Sinorhizobium fredii USDA 257: one gene and its partner. The protein of the gene in region 2 interacts with the protein of the main gene of each other region in a pairwise test. Links are inferred from orthologs where the notes say so. Each region holds a gene or a part of one and is shown on either strand. Other genes may lie near its edges. The genes, in order: rho and nusG.

Region 1 (11,583 bases), 2.5 Mb from region 2 along the record:
TGGCGAGTGGCAGAGACACGTCGCAAAGTGATAGAGGTGTTGAACGGCAAATGCCTCACACCTCCACCCGTCTGGCTGATGCGCCAGGCCGGCCGCTATCTGCCGGAATATCGCGCTACGCGAGTGAAAGCCGGGAGCTTCCTCGATCTCTGTTATACGCCGGATCTCGCCGTGGAAGTGACGCTGCAGCCGATCCGGCGCTACGCCTTCGACGCTGCGATCCTCTTCTCCGATATTCTCGTCATTCCCGATGCGCTTCACCGGAACGTCCGTTTCGAGGAGGGCCACGGGCCACGGATGGATCCGATCGATGCGGACGGCATTGCGGGCCTCAAGGCCGATGACGTTTTGAGTCACCTCACTCCCGTCTTCGAAACCGTTTCGCGGCTCCGACGGGAATTGCCGGCGGAGACGACGCTGCTCGGTTTCTGTGGTGCGCCTTGGACGGTTGCGACCTACATGATCGCCGGTCGCGGCACACCTGACCAGGCACCCGCACGCCTTTTCGCCTACCGCCATCCGAAGGCTTTCGAGCAGCTTTTGGCCTTCCTGGCCGACGTTTCTGCCGACTACCTGGTCGAGCAGATCGATGCCGGCGCCGATGCGGTGCAGATCTTCGATTCCTGGGCGGGTGTCCTCGGCGAGGATGAGTTTGCGCGCTTTGCCGTCGAGCCGGTGCGGCGGATCGTTGCATCCGTGCGCGCCCGCCGCCCTTCGGCGAAGATCATCGCCTTTGCCAAGGGAGCCGGCCTGTTGCTCAAGGACTATCGCCGGTCGACCGGCGCCGACGCGATCGGGCTCGACTGGGCTGTGCCGCTGTCATTCGCTGCCGAATTGCAGAAGGACGGTCCGGTGCAGGGCAATCTCGACCCGATGCGGGTTGTTGCCGGCGGGGCGGCAATGGAGCGCGGCATCGATCGGATTCTCGACGTGCTCGGCAATGGACCGTTGATCTTCAATCTCGGCCACGGCATCACGCCTGAGGCCGACCCGGAGAACGTCGCCGCCCTCGTTGCGCGTGTTCGCGGGAGAGGGTGATGATCGAGCGGCAGACGGATAACGCTCCCGGAAAGCGGGCGCGGCTTCGGGCGATTGCCGCGCTGTCCGTCTTCGTGGCTCTGCTGGCCGGGCTTTTCGTCGGGCGGCCGGGCGATCTCTATCTCTGGATCAAGGCGCTTCACATCATCGCGGTGATTTCTTGGATAGCGGGGCTCCTCTATCTGCCGCGGCTGTTCATCTATCACACCGATGCGCTGCCCGGTTCGGTGCAGTCCGAGACCTTCAAGACGATGGAGCGACGGCTGCTGAAGGTCATCATGAATCCGGCGATGATGATCGCCTGGGTCCTCGGCCTCTATCTTGCCTGGAGCGTCTACGGCTTCCGTGGCGGCTGGCTTCACGCGAAGCTCTTCTGCGTCGTGCTGTTGACGCTCGTGCACGTGCATTTCGGCCGGGCGGTGGCTGACTTTCAGCGGGACGCGAATCGGAAGAGCGCGCGCTACTGGAGGCTGATGAACGAGGCGCCGACCCTGTTGATGATCCTCATCGTCATCCTCGCCGTCGTGAAACCATTTTGACTTCAATCGATTCAGAGCTGTGATAGGTGGCGCTTAATTTGCGGCGCCCCCTTGCGGCGTTTCACGTGAATCGCTATTTTCGCCCATCTCCTTCATCCCAAGGCCTGTGACGAAGTTTAGAGCCTGCCGCTTTTCCCCCTCTGCAGCTCCCTTACGAAAATCACGCCTGCTCCCATTCCCCTACAAATCATGGACTCTTCATGGCTGAAATGAAGCTTCAAGACCTCAAGAACAAGACGCCGACGGATCTCCTTGCCTTTGCCGAAGAGGTCGAGGTCGAGAACGCCAGCACCATGCGCAAGCAAGAGCTGATGTTCGCCATCCTCAAAAACCTGGCCACGCAAGAGATAGAAATCATCGGTGAAGGCGTTGTCGAGGTCCTTCAGGACGGATTTGGCTTTCTTCGATCGGCAAATGCAAACTACCTGCCCGGTCCGGACGACATCTACATTTCGCCATCGCAGATCCGCCGCTTTTCGTTGAAGACGGGCGATACGGTCGAAGGGCCGATACGCGGCCCGAAGGAAGGCGAGCGCTACTTCGCGCTGCTCAAGGTCAACACGATCAATTTCGACGATCCGGAAAAGATCCGCCACAAGGTTCACTTCGACAATCTGACGCCGCTCTACCCGAATGAGCGGTTCAAGATGGAACTTGAAGTACCGACCTCCAAGGACCTGTCCGCCCGCGTCATCGACCTCGTCGCTCCGCTCGGCAAGGGGCAGCGTGGCCTCATCGTCGCCCCGCCGCGTACCGGCAAGACGGTTCTCTTGCAGAACATCGCCCATTCGATCACCGCCAATCATCCGGAATGCTATCTGATCGTACTGTTGATCGACGAGCGGCCTGAAGAAGTGACCGACATGCAGCGTTCGGTGAAAGGCGAAGTCGTCTCCTCGACCTTCGACGAGCCGGCAACGCGCCACGTGCAGGTGGCCGAAATGGTCATCGAGAAGGCGAAGCGCCTCGTCGAGCATGGCCGTGATGTCGTCATTCTTCTCGACTCGGTCACCCGCCTCGGCCGTGCCTACAACACGGTCGTGCCGTCCTCCGGCAAGGTGCTGACCGGCGGCGTCGACGCCAATGCCCTGCAGCGTCCGAAGCGCTTCTTCGGTGCGGCTCGTAACATCGAGGAAGGCGGCTCGCTGACGATCATTGCCACGGCGCTGATCGACACCGGCAGCCGCATGGACGAAGTCATCTTCGAAGAGTTCAAGGGCACCGGCAACTCGGAAATCGTGCTCGACCGCAAGGTTGCCGACAAGCGCATCTTCCCGGCGATGGACATTCTGAAGTCCGGCACGCGCAAGGAAGACCTGCTGGTGCCGCGCCAGGATCTGCAGAAAATCTTCGTGCTGCGCCGCATTCTTGCACCGATGGGCACGACCGATGCGATCGAGTTCCTCATCGACAAGCTCAAGCAGACGAAGACAAACGGCGATTTCTTCGATTCGATGAACACCTGATCGATTGCTACCGTACCATCCAGGTGGCCGGCATTCACTGAATCCCGGCCTTTTCTGTCGCTGGTATTCCTCAGCTGCCTTCAATGGTGGTGGCGCCAGTATGAGTCCTGCGGTCCCTCGGCATCACGATGATTCACGTGAAACAGTGCGCCTGTCCGCCGCAATCCGCATAGCCTTGGCTATGCTTGATTTCCGGGCCGCAGGCATGCATAAGTCTGCGCCGTTGCCGACGACCGACGCAGCGTGTTTCGGCGTACGGACATAGTGCTCGCCTAAGGTTGCACCTCTACACGAGAAAACCGTTGACGGGCGCGCGGATTCGCGCTGTGCCTTCACCGGATCGAACAAGCCGATGCAGTTCACGGATACCATATACGCGCTCTCCAGCGGCGCCCTACCCGCCGGCGTTGCCGTGATCCGCATCAGCGGACCGGCGACGGCCGATGCGCTTGTGCGCCTATGCGGTGCACTGCCGAAACCGCGCTCCGCCTCGCTCAGAACGATTCGGACTCGAAACGATGAGATGCTGGATAGCGGACTGGTGATCTACTTTCCCGCTCCGGCCTCGTTCACCGGCGAGGACTGCTGCGAGCTGCAGGTACATGGGGGGCGGGCCGTTGTGCACGCCATTCTCGATGCGCTCGCCGGGTTCGAAGGGTTGCGGCATGCCGAAGCCGGCGAGTTCTCGCGGCGCGCCTTCCAAAACGGCAAGATGGATCTCGTCGAGGTCGAGGGGTTAGCCGATCTGATCACTGCCGAGACGGAGATGCAGCGTCGTCTTGCCCTCGAGCAGTCCAGCGGCGGTCAATCGGCTGTCTACCAGAGTTGGGCTCGACGCCTGACGCATGCGCGCGCGATGATCGAGGCGGAACTCGACTTTGCCGATGAAGAGGATGTTCCCGGTTCCGTCAGCGAGACGATTTGGGCCGACATCGAGAAGCTTCAGGGGGAGATTGACGCGCATATCGACCAGGCCGGCCTTGCCGAGATTGTTCGCGACGGTCTGAAGATCGTCATTGCGGGCGAACCGAATGCCGGAAAATCGAGCTTACTCAATGCGCTCGCCAAGAGGGACATTGCGATCGTCACGGAGATTGCCGGGACGACTCGCGATGTTCTATCGGTTGACCTTTCCTTAGCCGGATTCTCCGTGAAGCTGTTTGACACCGCCGGACTTCGGGAAACCGAGGAAATCGTCGAGCGGGAAGGCATCCGCCGGGCGCGTGAGGTTATCGGGCACGCCGATTTGATCCTGCTGCTATCGGAGAAACCGGGCGACTTCGTCTGGAGCGAACCGGTCGGGGGTGATGTGCCGGTGCTTCGTGTCGCAACGAAGATCGACCGCAAGGCGACGACTTGGTCGCCCGAGCAGGCCGACGTGTTCCTATCGACGAAGACGGGCGACGGCATCGCCGATTTGCTGGAAAGGATAAAGGCACACCTTCCCGATCTGGCGGGCCGGACCGCACTTGCCATGCCGTCGCGGAAGCGCCATGTGGATTGCCTGAGACAGGCGAGCGCGGCGCTTGCGAGCGGCCTAGCCGCAGAGGGTCTCGACATCCAGGCGGAACAGCTTCGACTGGCAAGTGACGCCCTTGGGCGGATCACCGGCCGCGTCGATGTCGAGAATTTGCTCGACGTGATATTCTCGGAATTCTGCATCGGCAAATGACGTCTCAGGGCGATTGCACCAATTCCGAGTCTGCTCGGCACGTTTCACGTGAAACTTCTTGACTCGGTGCTGCGAATTGCGAATCAAGACCTGAAGTAAGCGAGAGTAGGTATGACAAGCTTTGATGTCATCGTGATTGGCGGCGGCCATGCCGGCTGCGAAGCCGCTTCGGCGGCGGCACGGCTGGGTGCGCGGACCGCGCTCATCACCCATAAGAAAGAGACAATCGGTGTAATGTCCTGCAACCCTGCCATTGGCGGCTTGGGAAAGGGCCATCTGGTCCGCGAGATTGACGCACTGGACGGGCTGATGGGTCGCATCGCCGATGCGGCCGGTATTCAGTTCCGGCTGCTTAACCGGCGCAAGGGACCGGCGGTCAGGGGACCACGCACGCAAGCGGATCGCAGGCTCTACCGCGAAGCTATGCAGCGGGAGATTGATGCAACCGACAATCTCACCGTGATCGAAGGAGACGCTTATGACCTCCTGACCGAAGCCGATGTGGTAGCCGGCGTGATCATGAAAGACGGCCGGGTGTTTCGCACCGCTGCGGTGGTACTGACGACCGGCACCTTTCTCAAGGGTCTGATTCACATCGGTGACCGCAAGATCCCGGCCGGCCGCGTCGGCGAGGAGCCGTCGGTCGGCCTTTCGGAGACGCTAACGCGCTTCGGCCTCAGACTTGGACGGTTGAAAACCGGTACGCCGGCGCGCTTGGATGGCCGGACAATCGACTGGGACCGCGTTGGCCGCCAGGGGCCGGACGAAGAGCCGGTGCCCTTCTCTTTCATGACCGACGGGATTGTCAACCGCCAGATCGATTGCGGCGTCACCCGGACGACGGACGCCACACACAAGGTCATTGCCGACAATATTCACCGCTCCGCCATGTATTCTGGCCAGATCGAGGGAGTTGGGCCACGCTATTGCCCGTCGATCGAGGACAAGATCGTCCGCTTCGGCGAACGGGATGGCCATCAGATCTTCCTTGAGCCGGAGGGGCTCGAGGATGACACCATTTACCCGAACGGCATTTCTACCTCCTTGCCGGAAGATGTGCAGGAATCGTTTATCCGCACCATTCCGGGTCTGGAAAGTGTGTCCATCCTCCAGCCAGGCTATGCCATCGAATATGACCATGTCGATCCGCGCGAGCTGCAGCTTTCGCTGGCGGTACGCAAGATGCCCGGCCTCTTCCTGGCGGGTCAGATCAACGGCACGACAGGCTATGAGGAAGCGGGAGCGCAGGGTCTCGTGGCCGGCCTGAACGCAGGGCTGGCGGCAACCGGGCGCGAGTCTTTCGTTTTCAGTCGGACGGATTCCTACATCGGCGTGATGATCGACGACCTGACGTCGCGCGGCATCACTGAGCCTTACCGGATGTTTACCTCCCGGGCGGAGTATCGGCTGTCGCTGAGGGCCGACAATGCCGATATGCGTTTGACCCCGGTCGGCGTCGAGTTGGGTTGCGTCGGAGAGGCGCGGCGGGCACGCTTTGCATCCTGGAAGGGCGCCTATGAAGAGGGTCGCACCCTTCTGCAGTCCCTGTCCATCACGCCGAACGAAGGCAGGCGGTTTGGCCTAAAACTTAACCAGGACGGGCAGCGGCGTTCGGCCTTCGAAATCCTCTCCTACCCGGGTCAGACGATCGAGGCGCTCAAGCCCTTGTGGCCGCAGCTCGAAGCGATCGAGCGCTGTCTCGGCGAGGCGTTGGAGATCGATGCGGCTTATGCCGTTTATATGGAGCGTCAGGCTGCGGACATCGCCGGTATCCGGCGGGAGGAGAGCGCGATAATTCCGGATGACTTCGATTATAGCGACTTGCCGGGGCTGTCGAACGAACTGAAGCAGAAGCTGGCACAGCAGCGGCCCCGCAACTTGGCCCAGGCGATGAAGGTCGATGGCATGACGCCCGCCGCTGTGTCGTTGCTGCTGTCGTGGCTAAGGCGGCAGGAGCGTGGTGTCAGGCCTGTGGCGGAGCCTGCGGCACAATGAAAGCGAGTCCTGCCGAGCGCATGAAAGCGCTGCGTGTTTCACGTGAAACGCTCGAAAAGCTGGAGCATTTCGCTGTGCTTTTTCAGAAGTGGGCGAAGTCGATTAACCTCGTTGCGCCATCCACGCTCGAAGACCTGTGGCAGCGCCACATCGTTGACAGCCTGCAGATTTTCCACCTTTCGCCTTCCCCAAAAGCCTGGGTCGATCTCGGCAGCGGCGGCGGCTTCCCCGGCGTGATCACCGCCATCTGCTTGTCGGAATATTCTGACGGCTGGGTGGATCTTGTCGAAAGCAACAACAAGAAGGCAGCCTTTCTTCGAATTGCCCTGAATGAAACCGGTGCGCGTGGATCGGTGCATCCGATTCGAATCGAGCAAGCTCCGTCTGTGATTCCCCGTTGCGATGCGGTTTCGGCTCGCGCGCTGTCCGATTTGACCCAGTTGCTCGACTATTGCACGCCCTGGATGCTCGAGGAGACGTCGAATACGGTCGCTTTCTTTCACAAAGGCCGGGATTATCAGCAGGAAGTCGACAAAGCCGTTAGTCGCTTTCAATTCGATCTGGTAAAACATGCAAGTGTCGTCGAGCCGGATTCGGTTGTGCTCGAGATTGCAAATCTTTCGCGTCGGACGAAGTGATAGGCGAGCGAAGCATGTTTGGCCCAAGAAATCGGATCATCACCATTGCCAATCAGAAAGGCGGCGTCGGCAAGACGACGACCGCGATCAATCTAGCGACCGCACTGGCGGCTATCGGCGAAAGGGTTCTGATCGTCGACCTCGATCCGCAGGGAAACGCCAGCACCGGACTCGGCATTCAGCGTCGCGACAGGCACCTGTCTTCCTACGAGCTGATGATGGGCAGCCATTCCATTGGCGAGATTGCGCGCGAGACCGCGGTGCCAAACCTGGCGATCATCCCATCGACAATGGATCTGCTTGGCGTCGAAATGGAGATTTCGCGCGAAGCCGACCGGGTCTTCCGCCTGCGCAAGGCGCTGACCGCCCCGGAAGCGCTCGCCTATTCCTATATCTTGGTGGACTGCCCGCCGTCCTTCAACCTGTTAACGATGAACGCCATGGCCGCGGCGCATTCGGTGCTCGTGCCGCTGCAATGCGAGTTCTTTGCGCTGGAGGGTCTCAGTCAGCTGTTGGAGACGGTCGACCAGGTGCGTCGCACGGTGAATCCGAGCTTGGATATCCAGGGTATCGTGCTGACCATGTTCGACTCGCGCAACAATCTGGCACAGCAGGTGGTCAGCGATGTCCGGACCCACCTCGGCGAAAAGGTCTATCACACTTTGATTCCACGCAACGTGCGCGTTTCCGAGGCCCCGTCCTACGGCAAACCGGCGATTCTCTACGATCTCAAATGCGCCGGAAGCCAGGCCTATTTGCAATTGGCGTCAGAAGTTATCCAACGTGAGCGCCAGCGAAAGGCGGCGTAAACGTTTCGGTATCGTAATTAATCGGGTGTAGAATGAACGACGACAGCTCCAAGAGGCGCCTCGGCCGCGGTTTGGCCGCCTTGATTGGCGAAATGGACCAGCCGTTGCAAAGTGGAACGGCGCCTGCAAGCCAGGTCAATCCCGACCGCCGCGTGCCAATCGAATTCGTCTCCCGGAACCCGCGCAACCCCCGTCGCCAATTCGACGAAGCGGAGTTGCAAGATCTGGCCAGTTCGATTCGCCAGCACGGCATCGTCCAGCCTGTCGTGGTTCGCACCATAGGTCATGAGCGTTACGAGATCATCGCCGGTGAGCGCCGCTGGCGGGCGGCGCAGCTTGCCGGCTTCACGGAAATACCGGTGATCGTGCGCGATGTGGACGATCGGACGGCCCTCGAGATCGCGATCGTTGAGAACGTCCAGCGTTCGGATCTCAATCCGCTGGAAGAGGCGCTTGGCTACGAGCAGCTGATCGCCGAACACGGCTATACGCAGAACGATCTCGGCGACATCATCGGCAAGAGCCGCAGCCATGTCGCCAACAGTTTGCGGCTTCTCAAATTGCCGGAACCGGTCCGCGACATGCTCTCCGACGGCAGCCTGTCGGCCGGCCATGCGCGCGCCCTCGTCCCGACCTCCGATCCGGTGGCGCTGGCACGCTCGATCGTCTCCAAGGGCCTGTCGGTGCGCGAAGCGGAGCGCATGGCCCAGAACGACATCAAGGCCCAGAACGATCCGAATTTCGCCAAGAGCCGGCAGCGCGATGAGAAGGATGCCGATACGCTGGCGCTGGAACGCACCCTGTCGGACAGCTTGGGGTTAGAGGTGACCGTCAGCCATAGGGCATCCGGAGGGCATCTGCGGATCGCCTATAAGACCCTCGATCAGCTCGAAGAGATTTGCCGGCTACTCGAGCGACGTTAGGGGCTGGGTTTCATAAGCTCCTTCCAAACCCCTCCCCAAAAGGGAGGGACTTGCGATGCCGCACTGCATCCGCCAAATCTCGGCGGTTTCGCGGGCTCCCACGTTGGAGTCATCTCGGCTGCACGGCTCCGATTTTTGCCTGCTGCACAAAATGCAGCGGTCGGAATGGGCTCGTGGTTGCGGGGTGCACTTACCGCCTCCCCGTTGTGGGCCCCTTATGGCAGGCCTTGGGGAGGGGAAAACCACAGGCGGATCCTAGTCGAGATCAGTGGCAACTAGCTGCTTCGAACACTCTCGCTCGGATTTATCGAGAGGCCCGCCAACGCTGTGGGAACACCGATCACCGCTTTGCCGACTGTATCGCGATCGCAAGGAGATTCTGCAGCACCATACTCTCTTCCAGGCTCTGTCGCGCGCGGCTCTGGTAAATTGTTGCCTGGAGCCGTCCCAGTTCACGCCGGATCGCCGGCGTGGTCCAGTGCTTGAGCGCCGCCTCGACAATCGGCTTGCGGCGGAAATGAAGGCCGCGGCCGAGGCTTGCAACCACCTGGCTCGCCGACTGGCGGCTTGTGTCCATCTCGGCGCGCATCGCATCCAGTTGCTGAAACTGCCTGAGGCAGCCCTGGAGCACCAGGAAGGGCGGCGTTTTCGAGGTGGTGATCTTCTTCATGGCGTGCAGCAGTGCATCGACGTCGCCCTGCAGCACCGCGTCCACCGCGTCGTCGACGGAAATGGCGCTGGCGTCGCCGACAATGGCGAGGACGTCCTCTTCGTCGACCATATCCTTGCCACGGCAATAGAGTGCGAGCTTCCGCACCTCGTTCCGCGAGGCCATGCGGTCGCCGCCGAGCGCTTCGAGTAGACGCTCGCGTGCCGCCGGGCTTATGCGCAGATCCGCCTCCGAAAGTTCCTTGTCGACGAGAGCATGCAGGCTGCGGGCGTCGTCGCTGTAGCAGGCGATGGAGGCGACGGCCCGCGACGATTCGCCAATCTTCCTGAGCGCCGCGCCCTTCTTGAGGTCGCCCGCCTCGATGATCAGCGTGCTCCCGGGCGGTGGCGTGTCGGCAAGAATCTGCAAGGCTTCGCCGATCGCCTTCTCGCTCGAGGCTCCGCGGATCCAGACGAGTTTATCGCCGCCGAAAAGCCCGATGGCATTGACTTCGTCGAGCACCCTGCCGGCGCCCTGCTGCAACTCCGTTGCATCAAGCTTGACGACGGCAAAGGGGTCATCGAGAGCGACGCCGCAGCGGCCGGCAAGCTGGGCGGCACGCTCGGAAACGAGGCCACGGTCGGGGCCGTAGAGCAGGAAAAGGCGGTAGTTCGACGCGCCTCGGTTGAGGAAGCTGTCGAATTCGTGCGATTTGACCTCGCTCATCCGAATACCGGCGTCAGCGGCCGAGAGCGGCGGCGATATCAGCCCCGATGAGTTCCGCCAGTTCCTTGGCGGCGCGATTCTCGGCGTCGCGAACGGCGCGAACCTTTGCGAATTCCTGTTCCGGGAAATCGGCGAGCGCGACCGCCGAGCGATAGCCCGCCTTCACCGTCTCGCCTGTTGCCGTCCTCGTCAGATTGTAGTCTGCCTTGACGACGATGCGGCCGGCGTTCGCCCGGTCCTCCGCATCGTCGTAAAGCACACCCATCGTCCGGTGCGAAACATTGAGGGCGAGATGATACTGCGGGTTGACCGGCTCGCCCTGGCCACCCGAGGCCAGGAAGATCAATGCATTGCGGACTTCCTGCTCGACGCGATCGTCCGCTTCCGCGATCTCGATGGAGGCAAGCGCCACAGAGGTCGCACCGGTCGGACCGTCGGAATAGAGCGGACGGACCTGGCAGCCGGCCAGCGCCGTCAGCAGTAACGTGCCGGCAAGCACGCCCAGGAACCGGAGACGAAGGCCAGCTTTCTCAGACGACGACATTGACGATCCTTTGCGGCACGACAATAATTTTCTTCGGGCTGCCGCCGTTGAGCGCCGCTTTTACGGCGTCAAGTGCGAGGACGGCGCTTTCGATCGCACTCTGATCTGCGTCGCGCGCGATTGTCAAATCGGCGCGTTTCTTGCCGTTGATCTGCACCGGCAAGGTGATTTCGTTCTCGACGACGAGCGCCGGGTCGAAGGCCGGCCATGATCTCTCGGCGATCAGCCCCGCGCCGCCGATCTCGCGCCAGCACTCTTCGGCGAGATGCGGCATCATCGGCGCGATCAGGTCGATCAGGATCGTCGTGGCGTCCTTGACAGCGGCGGTGACGGCCGGGTCGGCCTTGCCCGCGGCAACCTGCGCGAGCGGCGCGGCCAGCACGTTGACGAGCTCATAAATCCGCGCCACGGCCTTGTTGAAGGCAAGTTTGTCGTAGTCAGCCTCGACTGCGCGCAGAGTGCGATGGGCGGCCTGCGATATCGCCATGCCCTCGCCTTCCTTAGCCGGCGAGGCATTTACGCCGCGCAGGTTTTCGGCAGCCTCGCCGACTAGGCGCCAGACGCGCTGGACGAAGCGGTGGGCG
Region 2 (11,471 bases):
GGAAGCCCGGATATTTCCGGCCTCGAAAGGCCGGAAATTCGGTTTCGGGCCGAAGCCCGCAATTTCTTAGGCGACGCTCAGCGTTGCCGGGTCGATCTTGAGGCCGGGGCCCATCGTCGAGGAGATGGCCACGCGCTTGACGTAGTTACCCTTGGCACCGGTCGGCTTCGCCTTGATCACCGCGTCTGCGAAGGCGCGGATGTTCTCTTCCAGCGCCTTGGCATCGAAGGATGCCTTGCCGATGCCGGCATGAACGATGCCCGCCTTCTCGACGCGGAACTCGACGGCGCCGCCCTTCGAAGCCTTGACGGCCGCCGTGACGTCCATGGTGACGGTCCCGACCTTCGGGTTCGGCATCATGCCGCGCGGGCCGAGAACCTTACCGAGACGACCGACGAGCGGCATCATGTCCGGGGTCGCGATGCAGCGATCGAAGTCGATCTTGCCGCCCTGGACGATTTCGACGAGGTCTTCCGCGCCGACGACGTCGGCGCCGGCGGCCTTGGCTTCATCGGCCTTCGCGCCACGGGCGAAAACGGCGACACGAACCGAGCGGCCGGTGCCGTTCGGCAGGTTGACGACGCCGCGGACCATCTGGTCGGCATGGCGCGGATCGACGCCGAGGTTCATCGCCACTTCGATCGTCTCGTCGAACTTGGCGGTTGCACGCTCCTTGACGAGCGTCACTGCTTCGGTGAGGCCGTAGACCTTCACCGGATCAATGCCCTCGCGGGACTTCTGTACACGCTTTGCAATCTTCGCCATGGTCTTAGCCCGTCACTTCCAGGCCCATGGAGCGGGCGGAGCCCTCGACCATTGCCATTGCGCCTTCGATATCGGCCGCGTTGAGGTCCTTCATCTTGGCCTCTGCGATCGTGCGGATCTGATCCTTGGAGATCGAAGCTGCCTTGGCCTTGCCCGGAGTCTTCGAACCGGACTGGATCTTCGCTTCGCGCTTCAGGAAGTAGCTGACCGGCGGCTGCTTCATGATGAAGGTGAAGGACTTGTCCTGGTAATAGGTGATGACGACCGGAATCGGCATACCTTTTTCCATTTCCTGCGTGGCGGCGTTGAACGCCTTGCAGAATTCCATGATGTTAATGCCACGCTGACCAAGCGCAGGACCGATCGGCGGCGACGGGTTCGCCGAGCCGGCCTTTACCTGCAGCTTGAGCTGGCCTGCAACTTTCTTAGCCATTTCTCTCTGCCTCTCTTTGCCCCGCCCGGCTAACCGGAAGCGGGAACTGTTCAGCCGGTTGCCCGGCTTCCTTGCCGGTCGGTTGACCGGCGGCTGCGGTTGCGTGGTGCGGATATACCGGCCCGGCTAAGACCGGCTCCCTCCCACGCGCATGCGGATCACTCCGCCGGAGCAAGCCGACGACGTCAGCCTGCCCACTTCATAAACCTGCGTTCTCTCAGACCTTTTCGACCTGGCCGTATTCCAGCTCGACCGGGGTCGCGCGGCCGAAGATCGACACCTCGACCTTCAGGCGCGAGCGCTCCTCATCGACATCCTGTACGATGCCGTTAAAGGAGGCGAAGGGGCCATCCGAGACACGGACCTGCTCGCCGATCTCGAAGGAAATAGAAGGTTTCGGACGCTCGACGCCATCCTGCACCTGACCGAGAATACGGTCCGCCTCATGATCCGGAATCGGCACAGGCTTGCTGTCCGTCCCGAGAAATCCGGTCACCTTCGGCGTATTCTTGATGAGGTGGTAGGCCTCGTCCGTCAAATTCGCCCGCACGAGAACATAACCCGGGAAGAACTTTCGCTCGGCATCGACCTTGCGGCCGCGACGCACCTCGACCACCTTCTCGGTCGGAACGAGAATCTTCTCAAACAGATGCGAAAGGCCCTTCTGCCTCGCCTTCTCCTCGATCGATTCGGCGACCTTCTTTTCGAAATTCGAATAGGCGTGAACGATATACCAGCGCGCAGCCATGCTATTCTCCACCCAAATCAAGCGCCAACGTTGAGGATCAGGCTCATCAGCCACCCCATCAACTGGTCCGCACCAAAGAAGAAGGCGGCGGCAAAAGAGACCATGACGAAGACCATCAGCGTCGAGATCGTCGTCTCGCGCCGCGAAGGCCAAGTCACTTTTGACGTTTCAGAGCGTACCTGCTGCAGAAACGTGAACGGATTCGTTTTGGATGCCATAAAATGCTCACGCCATTACGGCACGTAAAGCCGATGTATCAGCCCCACGCACCGCGTGTCTGTTTGGACCCTACATAAAGACCGATTCCAAAAACCACAAGAGCCGATCGGTCTTTTTTGTGAATAATAAGGACGGCCGCACCGCCCGTCCCGGACATTCTCGCCGAATTCGAACGACAGGGCAAGAACGAGGGAAAGTGGCAGGGGCAGAGGGGCTCGAACCCCCGACCTGCGGTTTTGGAGACCGCCGCTCTACCAACTGAGCTATACCCCTAGACCAAGACGCGCAACCGCGACCGGATGCATCTCAAGTCTGCGGCTTCTTATTCAGTTTACCGGATCCTTTCAAGCGCATTTGCAACAAAAGAGCAAAAAAGTGCCGAGAAAATTTCCGGTCATTGGTTCACACCCAGGATCGCCCCGTGGCTATAGCGCGTCGCCTTTCAACGTATTCAGGCGGGGGGCTTCGGCTTTGTTTCATGCATGTTGTAATCCCGAAACCGCTGCACACTTTTGGGCGACATGCATCAGGTGTCAAGCGGCACATATTTTCGCCAGTCGTGCTCCTCCTTGAAGCCGAGGACCTCACGGATCTTCCGATTCGAGAGCAGCCCTTCGAACTCGTCGATCTCCCTGGTGAACGGTACATTCGGGTAGAAGCGCCTGGCGAGTTCCCGGGTCGGCGTATTGGCAGAGACCGTGTCGTTGCAGGCATTGAAGATCTCAAAACCGAGCCCGTCCTTCTCGATGCAGAGCTTGACGATCTGCCCCAAGTCCCGAGCGTCGATATAGCTCCAGGCAATCCGCTTGCGTATCTCCGGATGCGCGAAATAATGGGGAAAGCGCTCATATTCATGCGGCTCGATGACATTGCCGATGCGCAGCGCGTAAATGTCGAAGCCGGTCCGCTCCGCAAAAGCGCGCGCCGTCTTTTCGTTCACCACCTTGGAAAGGCCGTAGGAGTCCATCGGATTGACGTCGTAATCCTCCTCCAGCGGGAAGCGATGGAAATCGCGGTGGCCTTCGGCGAAGCAGACGCCGTAGGTCGTCTCGCTTGACGCAACGATGACCTTGCGGATCCCGAGCTTCACCGCCGCCTCGATGACGTTATAGGTGCCCATCACATTGACTCGGAAGGTTTCGTTGTCCGGCTTGATGAGGATGCGCGGAATGGCGGCAAAGTGGACGACGGCGTCGAAGGGTTGCGGCCCCTGCCCCTGATCGAGATCCGGAAAATCCCGATGCATCGACAGCGCGTTGAACATCTGGCCGCCGTCGGTGATGTCGGCGATCAGGTTGGTGACGCCAGGGCTGTCGAGCGGCACAAGGTCGACATTGTGCACTTCATACCCCGCTTCGACGAGATAGGGCACGGCATGCCGCCCGGCCTTGCCGGCGCCGCCGGTAAAGAGAATCCGCTTCTTCATGACGCCTCCCCCGCAACAATGATCGGCAATAGTTAAGTCGTTTCCGCGCGTGCGCAAGATGCGTTTGCACGAGGCGTGCGGTCAACATGGTCAGCGGACGACGCGGCAGGGCGATTCATGTGCCTGCCACGTCACCATCTCAGGCTGTAGCGGACGTCGAAAACGCTGCGTGGCGCCAACAGCGGATCGACAACGGCGGCGCCGAATTGAAGGTTGCCGACCTTCTGCTCGACACCGATGCGACTCAAGCCGCTCAGCCCGTCATCGGAAATATGACTATGCACAACGACGGACGTCCGGGTTGCCGGAGCAATCACCCTGGCCGATTGCGTCAGGCTTGGTCCACGGCAGTGGTTTTCATAGGCGTTGCATTGAAGCGACAGGTTGCGGCGGACCTCCGCGTCGAGTGCCGGCGTTACGATCCAGGTGCGCGCGGTTCCGAGTCCGATGTTGCCCACCCCGCTCAGAGCATTGAAGTCCATATTGATCTGTGTGGAACGTGCGGCCGCCGGGTGGCCGCGCTTGCGCGATAGCAAGCCCCAGAGCCGAAACGGCGCATCCGGTGGATCGAGTTTCCCGGACGGCGCCGCACGCATCGAGATCTCGGCACCCGCGGTCGCGTCCCAGCGCCCCGGCAGACGCACACCGGCGCGTAGCCTGTAGGCATTGGCTCCCGTCTTCGAGGGCGCCCAGATAAAGGCGTCCCTGTCTGTGGCCGATGCCGTAGCCGCAGAGAGTCCCGCACAGATCAAAGCGATGCTCGCCACGGCCAGCCGCGCAGCTTTGCATTTTATCATTTGGGATTCCGATCCTCGGTCGCAACCGGTGCCATTCCGGCAAATCGTCTCGATCGGAGAATAGCACATTCAGGCGCGAGTGCCTCGCGGCAATCGCCCGCGGCAAGCCAAGCCATGGGCGCTCTGTTGCAAACAACACACGCAAGGGGTTGTCCCGCCAACGAAAAAAGCCCCGCAGTTGCCTGCGGGGCCCTCATCAAAATCCGGTAGAACCGGAGTTACTCGACGATGGAGGCGACGATGCCGGCGCCGACGGTGCGGCCGCCTTCACGGATAGCGAAGCGCAGCTTCTCTTCCATGGCGATCGGCACGATCAGTTCGACGTCGACCGTCACGTTGTCGCCCGGCATCACCATTTCCGTGCCTTCCGGCAGCGTCACGATACCGGTCACGTCGGTCGTGCGGAAGTAGAACTGCGGACGGTAGTTGGTGAAGAACGGCGTATGACGGCCGCCTTCTTCCTTCGTCAGGATGTAGGCTTCAGCCTTGAACTTGCGGTGCGGCTTGACCGAACCCGGCTTGCACAGGACCTGACCGCGCTCGACGCCGTTGCGGTCGACACCGCGCAAGAGCGCACCGATGTTGTCGCCGGCCTGGCCCTGGTCGAGCAGCTTGCGGAACATTTCAACGCCCGTGCAGGTCGTCTTCGTCGTCGGACGGATGCCGACGATCTCGATTTCCTCACCAACCTTGACGATGCCGCGCTCGACGCGGCCGGTGACGACCGTACCGCGGCCGGAGATCGAGAACACGTCTTCGATCGGCATCAGGAACGGCAGGTCGATCGGACGCTCCGGCGTCGGGATGTAGGCGTCAACCGCAGCCATCAGCTCGCGGATCGCGTCTTCGCCGATCTTCTTGTCGGAGTCTTCGAGAGCGGCGAGCGCCGAACCCTTGACGATCGGAATGTCGTCGCCCGGGAATTCGTAGGACGACAGCAGTTCGCGCACTTCCAGCTCGACGAGCTCGAGCAGTTCGGCGTCGTCAACCTGGTCGACCTTGTTCAGGAACACGACGATCGCCGGAACGCCGACCTGGCGAGCCAGCAGGATGTGCTCGCGGGTCTGCGGCATCGGACCGTCGGCGGCCGAAACCACCAGGATCGCGCCGTCCATCTGCGCCGCACCGGTGATCATGTTCTTGACGTAGTCGGCGTGGCCGGGGCAGTCGACATGCGCATAGTGGCGGGCCGGCGTCTCGTATTCGACGTGCGCCGTCGAAATGGTGATGCCACGGGCCTTCTCTTCCGGCGCAGCGTCGATCTGGTCATACGCCTTGAATTCGCCGAAGTACTTGGTGATCGCTGCAGTCAGCGACGTCTTGCCATGGTCAACGTGGCCAATCGTGCCGATGTTGACGTGCGGCTTGTTGCGCTCGAATTTGCTCTTTGCCATGGGTACGCTTCCTGTGGTCAAATACGATGGATCAGCCGGCTGGACCGGTTTGTGCAGCCGTTTAAGGGTTTCGCGGCATTTGCGCAAGACTTAATTGCGTCCGCCGAAACGGCAAGATCCAGGCTGTTCGAAAGGCCGTCGCAAAGAATCCCCCGAACCTTCGCGAACAGACTTTACGAAAACCGGAATCGTAGCGCCGCCAAGTGCATACAGGACTTCTTTAAAGTCGCGTGCCAATAGTTGCCGATATGAAAAAAGAAGTTGGAGCGGGTAGCGGGAATCGAACCCGCGTATTCAGCTTGGAAGGCTGCTGCTCTACCATTGAGCTATACCCGCGGGCCTTCGATCCTGAAGCAGAATGGTGGAGGGAGTTGGATTTGAACCAACGTAGGCTGAGCCAACGGATTTACAGTCCGTCCCCTTTAACCACTCGGGCATCCCTCCATTATCCTGTCGGGATCAATCGACCAAGCTTTTGAGATCGTAGAAGAACCGGCGCCGTTTCGTGCCGCCTCGCGATCTGCGCCGGGTATATGACCGCCCACATTCTTCCTGTCAACAGGAGCGAAACGGAAAATTTCAGAAATTCTCCACAGGCACGGACGACCACGGATTTGCGAATCCATTTCCAAGACAGCACAAACCTTACTATAAGGTGCGCATGAGCAAGGACAAGACCGGCGACAAGAGCGCCAAAGACAGCCATTACGCCACTCTCCGGCGCGCGCACCGCGACGCCCGCCGCGAACGTGGCGAGATTCCGACACCCCGCCCCGACAAGCGCCGGAAGCTGCCGGTCGACTGGAAGTCACCGGCGCTCGCGCCCGATGAGGTGCTCCTCTATGGGCTGCACACGGTCCGCGCCGCTCTCGACAATCCGGAGCGCACGATCATCCGCCTCAGCGTGACGCAGAACGCGGCAACACGGCTGGAACTCGGCGAACTTTCCGCACTCCCCTTCCCGGTCGAGACCGTCACGCCGCAGGATCTCGACCGGGTCCTCGGGCCGGATGCCATCCACCAGGGCGTGATGCTTGAGACGCGGCCGCTGCCGCACCGAAAGCTCGAGGCGCTCAGCGAGTGCCCGTTGATCCTCCTGCTCGACCAGGTGACCGATCCGCACAATGTCGGCGCCATCATGCGCTCGGCAGTCGCCTTCGAGGCTGGCGCGCTGATTACCACCATGCGCCACAGCCCGACGGAATCGGGCGTGCTGGCCAAGTCGGCGTCGGGTGCGCTGGAACTCATCCCGTATATTCAGATCACCAATCTCGCCGATACGATCGATGCGTTGCACAAGCTCGGCTTCCAGACGATCGGCCTCGATTCGGAGGGTCCGCAGCCGCTGGAGGACACCTTCTCGGGCGAAAAGATCGCTCTCGTACTGGGGTCGGAAGGCAAGGGGCTGCGTCAGAAGACGCGGCAGACCGTCACGGCGCTGGCGCGACTCGAGATGCCGGGCGCCATCAAGTCGCTCAACGTCTCGAACGCCGCCGCGATCGCCATGTACGCGGCGAGGCAGCATCTGAAAGCCTGACACTTCAGTCTATTGCAGCGCCGGTCGTCGTAAGGTGAGCCGTGGGACAGCCGTCGCGCACCTTCTTCCAGGTCGTTACGTTGAGATTCATCTCGCAACGCGCCAGATAGGCGATGCCGTCGACCCGGATGCACGCGACCTGGCCGAGCTCATATTTCGCCCCGTCGCGATTGCGACAGGTGCAGCGCCGGTCCGGCGGGGACGCAGCCACACTTTCGGCGACCATGGCGACAGCTGCCAGCGACAATGCCAGAACGCGCAGAGCAATCGGGCTTTTCATTCCGCCAGAATAGCGCAAATCCAAGCCGAGCAGAAACGAAGAATGCCGGCCGCTTGCGCAGCCGGCATTCTTCCGCAACAGACCGGCACCTGATTGAAGCGGAATGCGGCAGAAACACCGCAAGCACACTCCGTTCCAGCGCCGGCCGAGATAATCGTTAGCTGGCCAGCCGCAGAACGTTGCCTTCAGCGATCGTCTTTTCAGCTTCGGCAATGGCGAACTGCTTCTGGTCGGCGCCAAGGTTCAGGCCTTCGGCGCGGACGAACTCGACGTCGGTGATTCCGAAGAAGCCGAAGACGGTGCGCAGATAGCTTTCCTGGTGGTCCATGGCCGAGGCCGGACCGGCAGAGTAATGTCCGCCGCGCGTCGAGGCGACGATGACCTTCTTGCCCTTGGCAAGACCCTCCGGACCGGCTTCGGTATAGCGGAAGGTCTTGCCGGCGACGGCCAGGCGATCGATCCAGGCTTTCAACTGGCTCGGGATCGAGAAGTTGTACATCGGCGCGCCGACAACGATGGTGTCGGCGGCAAGGAACTCCTCGAGCATCTCGCGTCCGGCTCGGACATCCGAAGCCAGCGCTGGGTCGACGCCATTGAGGTCGGCAGGCGCCATGATCTGTGCGCCGGTCAGATGCTGCAATCGCTCAGAGACGAGGTCGCGATAAGTAACTTTCGCATCGGCCCGATCGGCCTTGATCTGCGAGACGATCGCCGCCGTCAGGCGACGGGAAACCGAATGTTCCCCGAGAATGCCGGAGTCGATATGGAGGACGTTCATGGGAGGCACCTTTGTTTCGAGTTGCGGTGCACAAAATATGATTTGAAAACAATCGCGGGATAAGAGCGAGAATATTTGACATTCCGTTTCCTGAGGGAAACAATCAATGCATGCCAGAGCGGTTGCGAGTGCCTCTTCGTCCGCTCTGATGGAGGTTGGGATGCAGGACCTGAACGATATCGCCCTTTTTGCCGCCGTCGTGAAGAACAACGGCTTCAGCGCCGCGGCGCGCGATCTGAATATCCCGAAATCCAAGCTTAGCAAGCACGTGGCGCGACTTGAAGATCAACTGGGTGTCCGCCTTCTCGAGCGCTCCACCCGCAAGCTGCGCGTGACGGAAATCGGCCGCGTTTTCTACGAACATGCGCAGGGGCTGCTCGAGGGCGTCGCTGCGGCCGAAGCCGAAGTCGCCGCCGTGCGGGCAGAACCGAGTGGCGTTGTGCGGCTCGGCTGCCCGCTCGGCTTCGCGCCGATGTTGGCCGATATCCTCCCCGGCTTTCACCGCCGCTATCCCGGTGTGCGGCTGCTGATCACCGCGACGAATCGCCGTCTCGACCTGATCGAAGAAAGATTCGACGTGGCGCTTCGGGCTCGCGACCAGCTCGATACCGACAGCCAACTGATCGTGCGCAAGTTCGGCGAGGTGCGATCGCGGCTGGCCGTGAGCCCAACGCTTCTCGCCCGGCTCGGAGAAATCACGACCTCCAATCTCTCCGAGATGCCGACACTTTCCATGAACGAGCAACATCCGAGTGACGTTTGGCGCCTCTTCCACGCCGATGGGGGATCGATCGAGATCGCACACCGGCCGGTGATCGGCTGCAGCGACTTTGTCATTCTCGAACGCGCCGCGATCGAGGGCATGGGCATTGCTCTGCTGCCGGACCACATCTGCGAACGTGCCTTCCGCACCGGCGTGCTGGTTCCGGTGCTTCCCGAGTGGACGTCCGGCAACGTCATGGTCCACCTCGTCTTCCCCTCCCGCCAGGGCATGTTGCCGGCAACGCGCGCGCTGATCGACTACCTTGCGGAAAACCTGATCAAAGCTATGCAACGCTGCCGTGAGGTCGATCCGAGGCCGGCACAATCATTCGATATTTGAGGGAAGCGCAAAGCGCCGACCAGCCGTGCCCGGCGCCGTGACAGATGTTCCGAAGGCTTGGAGAAATGGTGCCCCCAGAGAGACTCGAACTCCCGACCTACTGATTACAAATCAGCCGCTCTACCAACTGAGCTATAAGGGCACATTCGCCCACGGGAGTTACCATATTCCTTCCCGGTGTAAAGCAAAAATGCGGCTCCCCTAAAAATTTCGGGTGCACTCGCCGCAGGGGCGTGACAGAAAAACAGGCATGGCATCGATCCCCTTCGCCGCCGCAACGACAAACGGACTGAATGCATGACCCAGTTCAGCACACTCGCCTTCATAGCCTCGACGGCCGAAGAGGCGCAAAAGGCGGCAAAGGAACTCAAGGCATTGTACGGAGATCACGATCCGGAGGAGGCGGACGTGATCGTCGCCCTTGGCGGCGACGGTTTCATGCTGCACACGCTGCACAGGACGATGAACACCGGTAAGCGCGTCTACGGCATGAATCGCGGCTCGGTCGGTTTCCTGATGAACCGTTACAGCACCAAGAACCTGCGCGAGCGCATTGCCAGCGCCGTCGACAACGCCTTCCACCCCCTGGAAATGCGTACGGTTGACGCAAACGGCAATGAATTCACCGCTCTGGCGATCAACGAGGTCTATCTTTTCCGGCAGTCCTACCAAGCCGCGAAGCTCAAGGTCATTGTCGACGGCAAGGTGCGGCTCGATGAACTGACCTGCGACGGGCTGCTCCTGGCAACACCGGCCGGCTCGACCGCTTACAACCTTTCCGCGCACGGGCCGATTCTGCCGCTGGAGGCCCCTCTTCTCGCGCTTACCCCGGTCAGTCCGTTCCGGCCGCGCCGCTGGCGCGGCGCCCTGCTTCCCAATCGGGTCACCGTCGAGATCGAGATTATCGAGGCCGAAAAGCGGCCGGTCAATGCCGTCGCGGACCACCAGGAGGTCAAGTCGGTCGTCCGGGTGCGCATCGCCGAATCGGAAAAGCTCACGGCCCGCATTCTTTCCGATCCGGACCATTCGTGGTCCGACCGCATCCTGGCCGAACAGTTCTCCAATTGAAATCACACGTTGCAGACCAATATGGTATTCTGCAGAAGCGGTTGTCATCCGTGCTGCATCGCGGCGATGAACACCAGACATTCATGAGGGACCCTCGACGATGTACAAGCCCCTGTCGATCGCGCTTTGCCTGGTTTTGGCTGCCGGCGCTCTACGGGCGCAGGACGGCGAGATCGTTCCGTCGAACGTCACCTTCGTGACCAGTACAGGTTATTGGGAGGCCGGGGCCGGCCCGGAGCCGTCGGACGATCCGGCCGGCAGCCCGCAAGGGTCGGCTGCCGCACAGCGCGGCTATTATAAGCTGCTTGCCGTCCGGCAGACGGACGGCACCGCACGCATCCATCTCCAGCAGATCGCCTCGACGCCGTCCGGTCCCGAAGTAATCTCTTCCGCCGAACTCGAGGAATTCTCGGCGATGAAGCCCTTCGTCACCGACATTCGACCCGAAACCTCAACAGGCATCACGCGGCAGCCGGGAATGTTCGCGACCGTTTATCTGAAGACGGACCCATCCGCCAGCGAACCGGAATCCTGGACGGTGCTGATCGACGAAGTCGGCGACATCAAGATAGAGCGGGCGACCAACTGAACCTCAGAATAGAATCGGCCGGGGAGCACCCGGCCGATTGTCGCATATCCCGTTCGGGACGTTCAGCCCAGGTCCTCGACGACCGCATCCGCCCCGCCGCTGACGCGGTGGGCAAGGGCCGCCTCCATGAAGTCGTTGAGCTCGCCGTCGAGCACGTCGCCAGGGCTCGTGCTTTCGACGCCGGTCCTCAAGTCCTTCACCAACTGATAGGGCTGCAGGACATAGGAGCGAATCTGATGACCCCAGCCGATCTCGGTCTTCGAAGCGGCTTCGGCATTGGCCGCTTCCTCGCGCTTCTTGAGCTCGGCTTCGTAGAGCCGCGCCCGCAGCATGTC

The links.
Region 1: the proteins of nusG (region 2) and rho interact in binary tests that used the Escherichia coli proteins (3 or more experiments, as listed by UniProt). The link is inferred for Sinorhizobium fredii USDA 257 from one-to-one orthologs.

What each region holds. Positions count from the first base shown.
Region 1 is NC_018000.1:6,092,880-6,104,462, reverse strand. What follows is about bases 1,067-3,910. They hold rho (transcription termination factor Rho), read left to right. Parts: upstream 1,067-1,777; coding sequence 1,778-3,043; downstream 3,044-3,910. Other genes in these bases: mnmE (tRNA uridine-5-carboxymethylaminomethyl(34) synthesis GTPase MnmE), read left to right, coding at 3,396-3,910; hemJ (protoporphyrinogen oxidase HemJ), read left to right, coding at 1,067-1,577. In the rest of the region: hemE (uroporphyrinogen decarboxylase), read left to right, coding at 7-1,038; more of hemJ, read left to right, coding at 1,038-1,066; more of mnmE, read left to right, coding at 3,911-4,715; tRNA uridine-5-carboxymethylaminomethyl(34) synthesis enzyme MnmG, read left to right, coding at 4,827-6,710; 16S rRNA (guanine(527)-N(7))-methyltransferase RsmG, read left to right, coding at 6,707-7,348; USDA257_RS28555 (ParA family protein), read left to right, coding at 7,363-8,157; USDA257_RS28550 (ParB/RepB/Spo0J family partition protein), read left to right, coding at 8,190-9,080; holA (DNA polymerase III subunit delta), read right to left, coding at 9,421-10,455; LPS assembly lipoprotein LptE, read right to left, coding at 10,469-10,999; leuS (leucine--tRNA ligase), read right to left, coding at 10,986-11,583. UniProt on the Escherichia coli protein: Facilitates transcription termination by a mechanism that involves Rho binding to the nascent RNA, activation of Rho's RNA-dependent ATPase activity, and release of the mRNA from the DNA template.
Region 2 is NC_018000.1:3,543,142-3,554,612, reverse strand. Bases 182-2,913 are described here. They hold nusG (transcription termination/antitermination protein NusG), read right to left. Parts: upstream 1,947-2,913; coding sequence 1,416-1,946; downstream 182-1,415. Other genes in these bases: USDA257_RS16415 (NAD-dependent epimerase/dehydratase family protein), read right to left, coding at 2,692-2,913; secE (preprotein translocase subunit SecE), read right to left, coding at 1,964-2,164; rplK (50S ribosomal protein L11), read right to left, coding at 770-1,198; rplA (50S ribosomal protein L1), read right to left, coding at 182-765. Also shown: more of rplA, read right to left, coding at 67-181; more of USDA257_RS16415, read right to left, coding at 2,914-3,591; USDA257_RS16410 (hypothetical protein), read right to left, coding at 3,723-4,388; tuf (elongation factor Tu), read right to left, coding at 4,607-5,782; USDA257_RS16390 (TrmH family RNA methyltransferase), read left to right, coding at 6,444-7,319; USDA257_RS16385 (hypothetical protein), read right to left, coding at 7,324-7,599; USDA257_RS16380 (FMN-dependent NADH-azoreductase), read right to left, coding at 7,757-8,377; USDA257_RS16375 (LysR family transcriptional regulator), read left to right, coding at 8,538-9,479; USDA257_RS16365 (NAD kinase), read left to right, coding at 9,777-10,547; USDA257_RS16360 (hypothetical protein), read left to right, coding at 10,648-11,136. UniProt on the Escherichia coli protein: Part of the processive rRNA transcription and antitermination complex (rrnTAC). The complex forms an RNA-chaperone ring around the RNA exit tunnel of RNA polymerase (RNAP).